2 regions of the Pseudomonas sp. ATCC 13867 genome follow, and region 2 is predicted to be linked to the other one. Evidence: predicted binding sites of a transcription regulator. Region 2 holds the regulator's gene; the other holds the start of a gene.
What was found. The regulator sigma-54, encoded in region 2, starts transcription at its own class of promoters, with help from an activator protein. The targets are predictions, from matches to a motif close to ANTGGCATNNANNTTGCTNT.
Positions count from the first base shown of each region.

Region 1: a site for sigma-54 is predicted at 1,750-1,769, ahead of glnA (glutamate--ammonia ligase). Genes of this name have one in related genera too.

Region 1 is NC_020829.1:5,152,541-5,155,956, forward strand. It holds gene thiI (tRNA uracil 4-sulfurtransferase ThiI) at 81-1,535, opposite strand; gene glnA (glutamate--ammonia ligase) at 1,866-3,275, shown strand.
Region 2 is NC_020829.1:1,182,500-1,185,915, forward strand. It holds gene rapZ (RNase adapter RapZ) at 1-314, opposite strand, end outside; gene ptsN (PTS IIA-like nitrogen regulatory protein PtsN) at 317-781, opposite strand; gene hpf (ribosome hibernation-promoting factor, HPF/YfiA family) at 791-1,099, opposite strand; gene H681_RS05415 (RNA polymerase factor sigma-54) at 1,178-2,680, opposite strand; gene lptB (LPS export ABC transporter ATP-binding protein) at 2,922-3,416, opposite strand, start outside.

The DNA of each region.
Region 1 (3,416 bases), 1.7 Mb from region 2:
CCTACGCACCGAATGTGTCGGGAGGTCGGTGGCGGATACTGCCGCCGAACAGTCCGGGCTGGCGGCGTTGGTCCGCGCCTTTATTGCGGACGGTAAACACGCACATTGGTGTGCCCTTCGTTGACCAGGTGGTGGGCGTGCAGGCGACTCATCACGCCCTTGTCGCAGTACAGGAGGTACTGGCGGTTGGGATCCAGTTCCTTGAACTTGCTGTTGATCGCGTAGAACGGCATAGGCAGCACTTCGATGCCTTCGAGCGCCAGCGGTTCATCTTCCTGGGCATCCGGGTGACGGATGTCCACCACGATCTGGCCCGGCAGCACTTCGTCGACCATTTCCACCGGCAGGTCCTTGCCCAGTTCGTCGATCACGCGGTCGACGGTCATCTGGGTGGAGCGCTCCAGGGCGCGGTCGAGCACGGCCATGTCGAACTTGGTTTCTTCGTGGTCGACGCGGTAAGGCTTGGCCTGGGTGGTCGGGTTCACCGAGATCACGCCGCAGTATTCGGGCATGTGCTTGGCGAACTCGGCGGTGCCGATCCGGGTCGCGGTGTCGATGATGTCCTGCTTGTGGCTGACGATCAGCGGACGCAGCACCAGGGTATCGGTCACCCGGTCGATCACCGAGAGGTTCGGCAGGGTCTGGCTGGACACCTGGGAGATCGCCTCGCCGGTCACCAGGGCGTTCAGCTCCAGGCGCTCGGCCACGCGGCTGGCGGCGCGCAGCATCATGCGCTTGAGGGTCACGCCCATGTAGCTGTCGTCGACCTTGGTGAGAATCTCGCCGACCACTTCCTCGAAGGGCACGCTGACGAACAGCACGCGCTGGGAACGGCCGTACTTCTCCCACAGGTAGTGCGCGACTTCCATCACGCCCAGTTCGTGGGCGCGGCCGCCGAGGTTGAAGAACACGAAGTGGCTGATCATGCCGCGGCGCATCATCTGGTAGGCCGCCACGGTGGAGTCGAAGCCGCCGGACATCAGCACCAGCACCTGCTCCAGCGCGCCCAGCGGGTAGCCGCCGAGGCCTTCGTGCTGGGCATGGATCACGTACAGGCGGTCGTAGCGGATTTCCACCCGTACCTGCACTTCCGGGTTCTTCAGCGACACGCCCGCAGCGCCGCACTGCTGGCGCAGGCCACCGCCGACGTAACGCTCGACGTCGATGGAGGTGAACGGGTGCTTGCCGGCGCGCTTGCAGCGCATGGAGAAGATCTTGCCCGGCAGCTTGTCGGCGAAGTGCAGCTTGCACTTCTCCAGAATGTCGTCGAAGTCGCCCAGCGGGTATTCGTGCACTTCCAGGAAGTGGCCGATGCCCGGCGTGCAGCTCAGGCGCTCGATCATCTCGCGCAGGACCTTGGGGTCGGTGACCTTGGTCTCGACGTCCAGGTTGTCCCACTCGCCTTCCACCAGCAGCTCGGGATCGAGGTCGCGGAGCACCGTGCGAATGTTCTTCGCCAGCTGGCGGATGAAGCGCTTGCGCACCGGCCGGCTCTTGATGGTGATTTCCTGGAAGACCTTGACGATGAGTTTCATGCGGACCGGGCGATTGCAATGGGACGGAAAAAAAGGGGCAAGATTATATCCGAAATTGCTCAAGACTTGAGCAGAAATCGGAGACTTTCTTTTGGGCGCACCAAAATGGACTGACGCACCACAATGAAGCACTAAAACGGTGCACAATTACCCGGTAATTCCTGGTCGCACTCGCCGAAGCCCCGCAAATCAGCGGTTCTGCACGATTACGGGCACTGGCACGCAACTTGCTCCCTTGTGAGGCAGGTTGCCCTGACGGAGTATTCCGGCCGGCATCACCCGATCCTGGGGCACAGAAGTTCCCAGCTCTAATCCCTCCTGGAGGACAGCATGTCGTACAAGTCGCAACAACTGATCAAAGATCATGACGTGAAGTGGGTTGACCTGCGCTTCACCGATACCAAAGGCAAGCAGCAACACGTCACCATGCCGGCCCGCGACGCGCTGGACGATGACTTCTTCGAAGCCGGCAAGATGTTCGACGGCTCCTCCATCGAAGGCTGGAAGGGCATCGAAGCCTCCGACATGATCCTGCTGCCGGACGACAGCACCGCCGTGCTCGACCCGTTCACCGAAGAGCCGACCCTGATCCTGGTCTGCGACATCATTGAGCCGAGCACCATGCAGGGCTACGAGCGCGACCCGCGCAACATCGCCAAGCGCGCCGAGGAATACCTGAAGTCCACCGGTATCGGTGACACCGTATTCGTCGGCCCGGAGCCGGAGTTCTTCATCTTCGACGAAGTGAAGTTCAAGTCCGACATCTCCGGCTCGATGTTCAAGATCTACTCCGAGCAGGCTTCCTGGAACACCGACGCCGACATCGAAAGCGGCAACAAGGGCCACCGTCCGGGCGTGAAAGGCGGCTACTTCCCGGTACCGCCGGTCGACCACGACCACGAAATCCGTACCGCCATGTGTAATGCCATGGAAGAAATGGGCCTGGTCATCGAAGTTCACCACCACGAAGTGGCGACTGCCGGCCAGAACGAAATCGGCGTGCAGTTCAACACCCTGGTGAAGAAGGCCGACGAAGTCCAGACCCTGAAGTACTGCATCCACAACGTTGCCGACGCCTACGGCAAGACCGTGACCTTCATGCCGAAGCCGCTGTACGGCGACAACGGCTCGGGCATGCACGTGCACATGTCCATCTCGAAAGACGGCAAGAACACCTTCGCCGGTGAAGGTTATGCCGGCCTGTCCGAGACCGCCCTGTACTTCATCGGCGGCATCATCAAGCACGGCAAGGCCCTGAACGGCTTCACCAACCCGGCCACCAACTCCTACAAGCGTCTGGTTCCGGGCTTCGAAGCCCCGGTCATGCTGGCCTACTCCGCCCGTAACCGTTCCGCCTCGATCCGTATTCCGTACGTGTCCAGCCCGAAAGCCCGCCGCATCGAAGCGCGCTTCCCGGACCCGGCTGCCAACCCGTACCTGTGCTTCGCCGCGCTGCTGATGGCCGGCCTGGACGGCATCCAGAACAAGATTCACCCCGGCGATGCCGCCGACAAGAACCTGTACGACCTGCCGCCGGAAGAGGCGAAGGAAATCCCGCAGGTTTGCGGCAGCCTGAAAGAGGCGCTGGAAGAACTCGACAAGGGCCGTGCGTTCCTGACCAAGGGCGGCGTGTTCACCGACGAGTTCATCGATGCCTACATCGAGCTGAAGTCGGAAGAAGAGATCAAGGTGCGCACCTTCGTGCACCCGCTGGAATACGACCTGTACTACAGCGTCTGATCCACGAATACCTATATAAATAGCGTCAGCATTAAGGCCTCCTTCGGGAGGCCTTTTTTATGGACTCAGGAAAGCTGGCACCCGATATTTTGTAGGAGCGAGCTTGCTCGCGAACCGACCCAGCACCGGTGCCGTCGGGTA
Region 2 (3,416 bases):
CGCGTCTCGGAGAAGCGCTTGAGCAGCGTCTCGTCATCGGCATCGAGGTACAGCACGTCGCACTGGATGTGCTTGTCGCGGGCTTCCTGCAGCAACTCGGGGAAGCGCTGCAGCTGGCTGGGCAGGTTGCGCGCGTCGATGGAGACGGCGACCTGCGGGTGCAGCAGTTCGGTGTGCAGCAACGCACGTTGCGCCAGGTCCGGGAGGAGGCTGGCGGGCAGGTTGTCGATGCAGTAGAAACCGTTGTCCTCGAGCACGTTGAGTGCGGTGCTCTTGCCCGAGCCGGACCGTCCGCTGATGATGATCAGGCGCATGATCAGTGGCCGTTCTGGAAGTCCACGACGATCCGGTACAGCTCTTCGCCGTTGGCGGCGTGGCGCAGGCGGTCACGGACGTCGGAACGGTCGAGCATGGAAGCAATCTGCCGAAGCAGCTCCAGATGCTCTTCGGTGGCGGCTTCCGGCACCAGCAGGACGAACAGCAGATCGACCGGCGCGCCGTCGAGGGCGTCGAAGTCGACCGGGGCGTCCAGGTGCAGGATCGCGCTGATGGGAGACTGGCAGCCGGGGAGGCGGCAGTGCGGAATGGCGATGCCATTGCCGAATCCGGTGGACCCCAGGCGTTCCCGAGCCACCAGGTTTTCGAAGATGTCTTGCGCATCGAAACCTGGCAGCTCGCGAGCTACCAGGTTTGCGATTTGTTCAAGGACGCGTTTTTTACTGCCGCCCGGCACGTTCACCAGGGAACGGCCGGGGGTCAGGATTTGCTCGAGTCGAATCATAGGGAAGGGTTAACGGACGCCAACACCCTGCTGGCGTTCGAGGTATTTTTCCTTGTGCTTGATCAGTTGGCGGTCGAGCTTGTCGGTGAGCAGGTCGATGGCTGCGTACATGTCTTCATGTTCGGCACAGGCCACCACCTCACCCCCTGCGATATGCAGGGTGGCTTCGATTTTCTGCTTCAGTTTCTCGACCTCCATGATGACCTGAACATTGGTGATCTTGTCGAAGTGGCGCTCCAGTCGTCCGAGTTTTTCGACGACATAGTCGCGCAGGGCGTCGGTCACATCCAGTTGATGTCCACTGATGTTGACTTGCATACCGCTTTCTCCTTATTGCCCGTGTATAAGTGGCAGGTTAGGTGGCCTGCCGCCGGAACACTTTGGCGTGGATCAACGTCATACCAGTCGCTTGCGTTCGCTGGAGGGAGCAATCCCCAAGGACTCCCGGTACTTGGCGACGGTGCGACGTGCCACTTGAATGCCCTGTGCTTCCAGTAAACCAGCGATCTTGCTGTCACTCAATGGCTTTTTCGGACTTTCCGCCGCGACCAGTTTCTTGATGATGGCGCGGATCGCGGTGGACGAGCATTCGCCGCCCTCGGCGGTGCTGACGTGGCTGGAGAAGAAGTACTTCAGCTCGAAGATGCCACGCGGGGTATGCATGAATTTCTGCGTGGTGACGCGCGAGATGGTCGACTCGTGCATGCCCACGGCTTCGGCGATGTCGTGCAGGACCAGGGGCTTCATCGCCTCCTCGCCGTATTCGAGGAAACCGCGCTGGTGTTCGACGATCTGGGTCGCCACCTTCATCAGCGTCTCGTTGCGGCTCTGCAGGCTCTTGATGAACCAGCGGGCTTCCTGCAACTGGTTGCGTATGAAGGTGTTGTCGGCGCTGGAGTCCGCCCGGCGCACCAGGCCGGCGTACTGCGAGTTGACGCGCAGGCGCGGCACGGCTTCCTGGTTCAGTTCTACCAGCCAGCGGTCGTTGTGTTTCCGGACGATGACATCCGGCACCACGTATTCGGCTTCGCCGGACTCGATCTGCGAGCCGGGACGCGGGTGCAGCGACTGGATCAGCTCGATGGTCTCGCGCAGCTCGTCTTCCTTGAGCTTCATGCGCCGCATCAGTTGGCTGTAGTCGCGGCTGCCGAGCAGGTCGAGATGATCGGAGACCAGCTTCAGGGCCTCGGTCAGCAGGTAGGTCTTGGCCGGCAACTGGCGCAGTTGCAGCAACAGGCATTCGCGCAGGTTGCGTGCGCCGACGCCGGCGGGTTCGAGTTGCTGCACGCGGCGCAGGACGACTTCCACCTCGTCCATCTCCACGCCCAGTTCCGGGTCGAGGGAGGCGAGGATGTCGTCGAGGGACTCTTCGAGATAACCGTCGTCGTTGATGCCGTCGATGATACTCAGGGCGATCAGGCGGTCGGTGTCGGACATCGGCGCCAGGTTGACCTGCCAGAGCAGGTGGCTCTGCAGGCTTTCGCCAGCGGAGGTGCGGGCGGTGAAGTCCCACTCGTCATCGTCGCTGCTGGGCAGGCTGCTGGCGCTGGTCTGGTAGATGTCTTCCCAGGCGGTATCGACCGGCAGCTCGTTAGGGATGCGCTCGGCCCACTGGTCCTCGTCGAGGCTGTCGACGCTGGGGGTAGTGCTTTCCTGGAAGCTGTCCTGCGAGTTGCTGCTGGCGCCCTGGGCGGCGGAGTCGTCGCCGTCGGCCATTGGGTCGCTGTTGTCGTAGTCGTCGCCGTCTTCCTGACGTTCCAGCATCGGGTTGGACTCCAGGGCTTCCTGGATTTCCTGTTGCAGGTCCAGCGTGGAGAGCTGGAGCAGTCGGATGGCCTGTTGCAGCTGCGGAGTCATCGTCAGCTGCTGGCCCATCTTGAGGACGAGCGATGGTTTCATGGCTGGAACTAGGCACCTTGTTCGCTGGCGCAGCAAGCGCCATATCCACGACTACGGACGCCTGGGCGCCGCGAGGAAGCAAATTATATGCCTGAGTCTGGACGCTTTGCCTAGGGTCTGTCGACCTTTCGTTACAACCTGAGTATCGGGCAGGTGCGAGACGGCAGAATGCACGGCGCCGGACACAGGTCCGGGCCGTCGTGGAACGGGGCGAGGCGCCGCCGGAAGGGCGGCTTCCGGGTCAGAGACGGAACTCGTGGCCCAGATAGACTTCCTTCACCAGGTCGTTGGCGAGGATGGTCTCGGAGCTGCCCTCGGCGATCAGTTGGCCGTCGTTGACGATGTAGGCGGTTTCGCAGATATCCAGCGTCTCGCGGACGTTGTGATCGGTGATCAGCACACCGATGCCCTTGGCCTTGAGGTGATGGATGATCTGCTTGATGTCGCCCACGGAGATCGGGTCGACGCCGGCGAAGGGTTCGTCCAGCAGGATGAACTTCGGTGCGCTGGCCAGGGCGCGGGCGATTTCCACGCGGCGCCGCTCGCCGCCGGACAGGCTCATGCCGAGGTTGTCGCGGATGTGGTGGATGTGGAACTCCTCGAGCAGGCTTTCCAGTGCTTCCTGGCGACCGGTGCGATCCAGGTCGCTGCGTGTTTCGAGGATCGCGCTGATGTTGTTGGCCACCGACAGCTTGCGGAAGATCGAGGCTTCCTGCGGCAGGTAGCCGATGCCGGC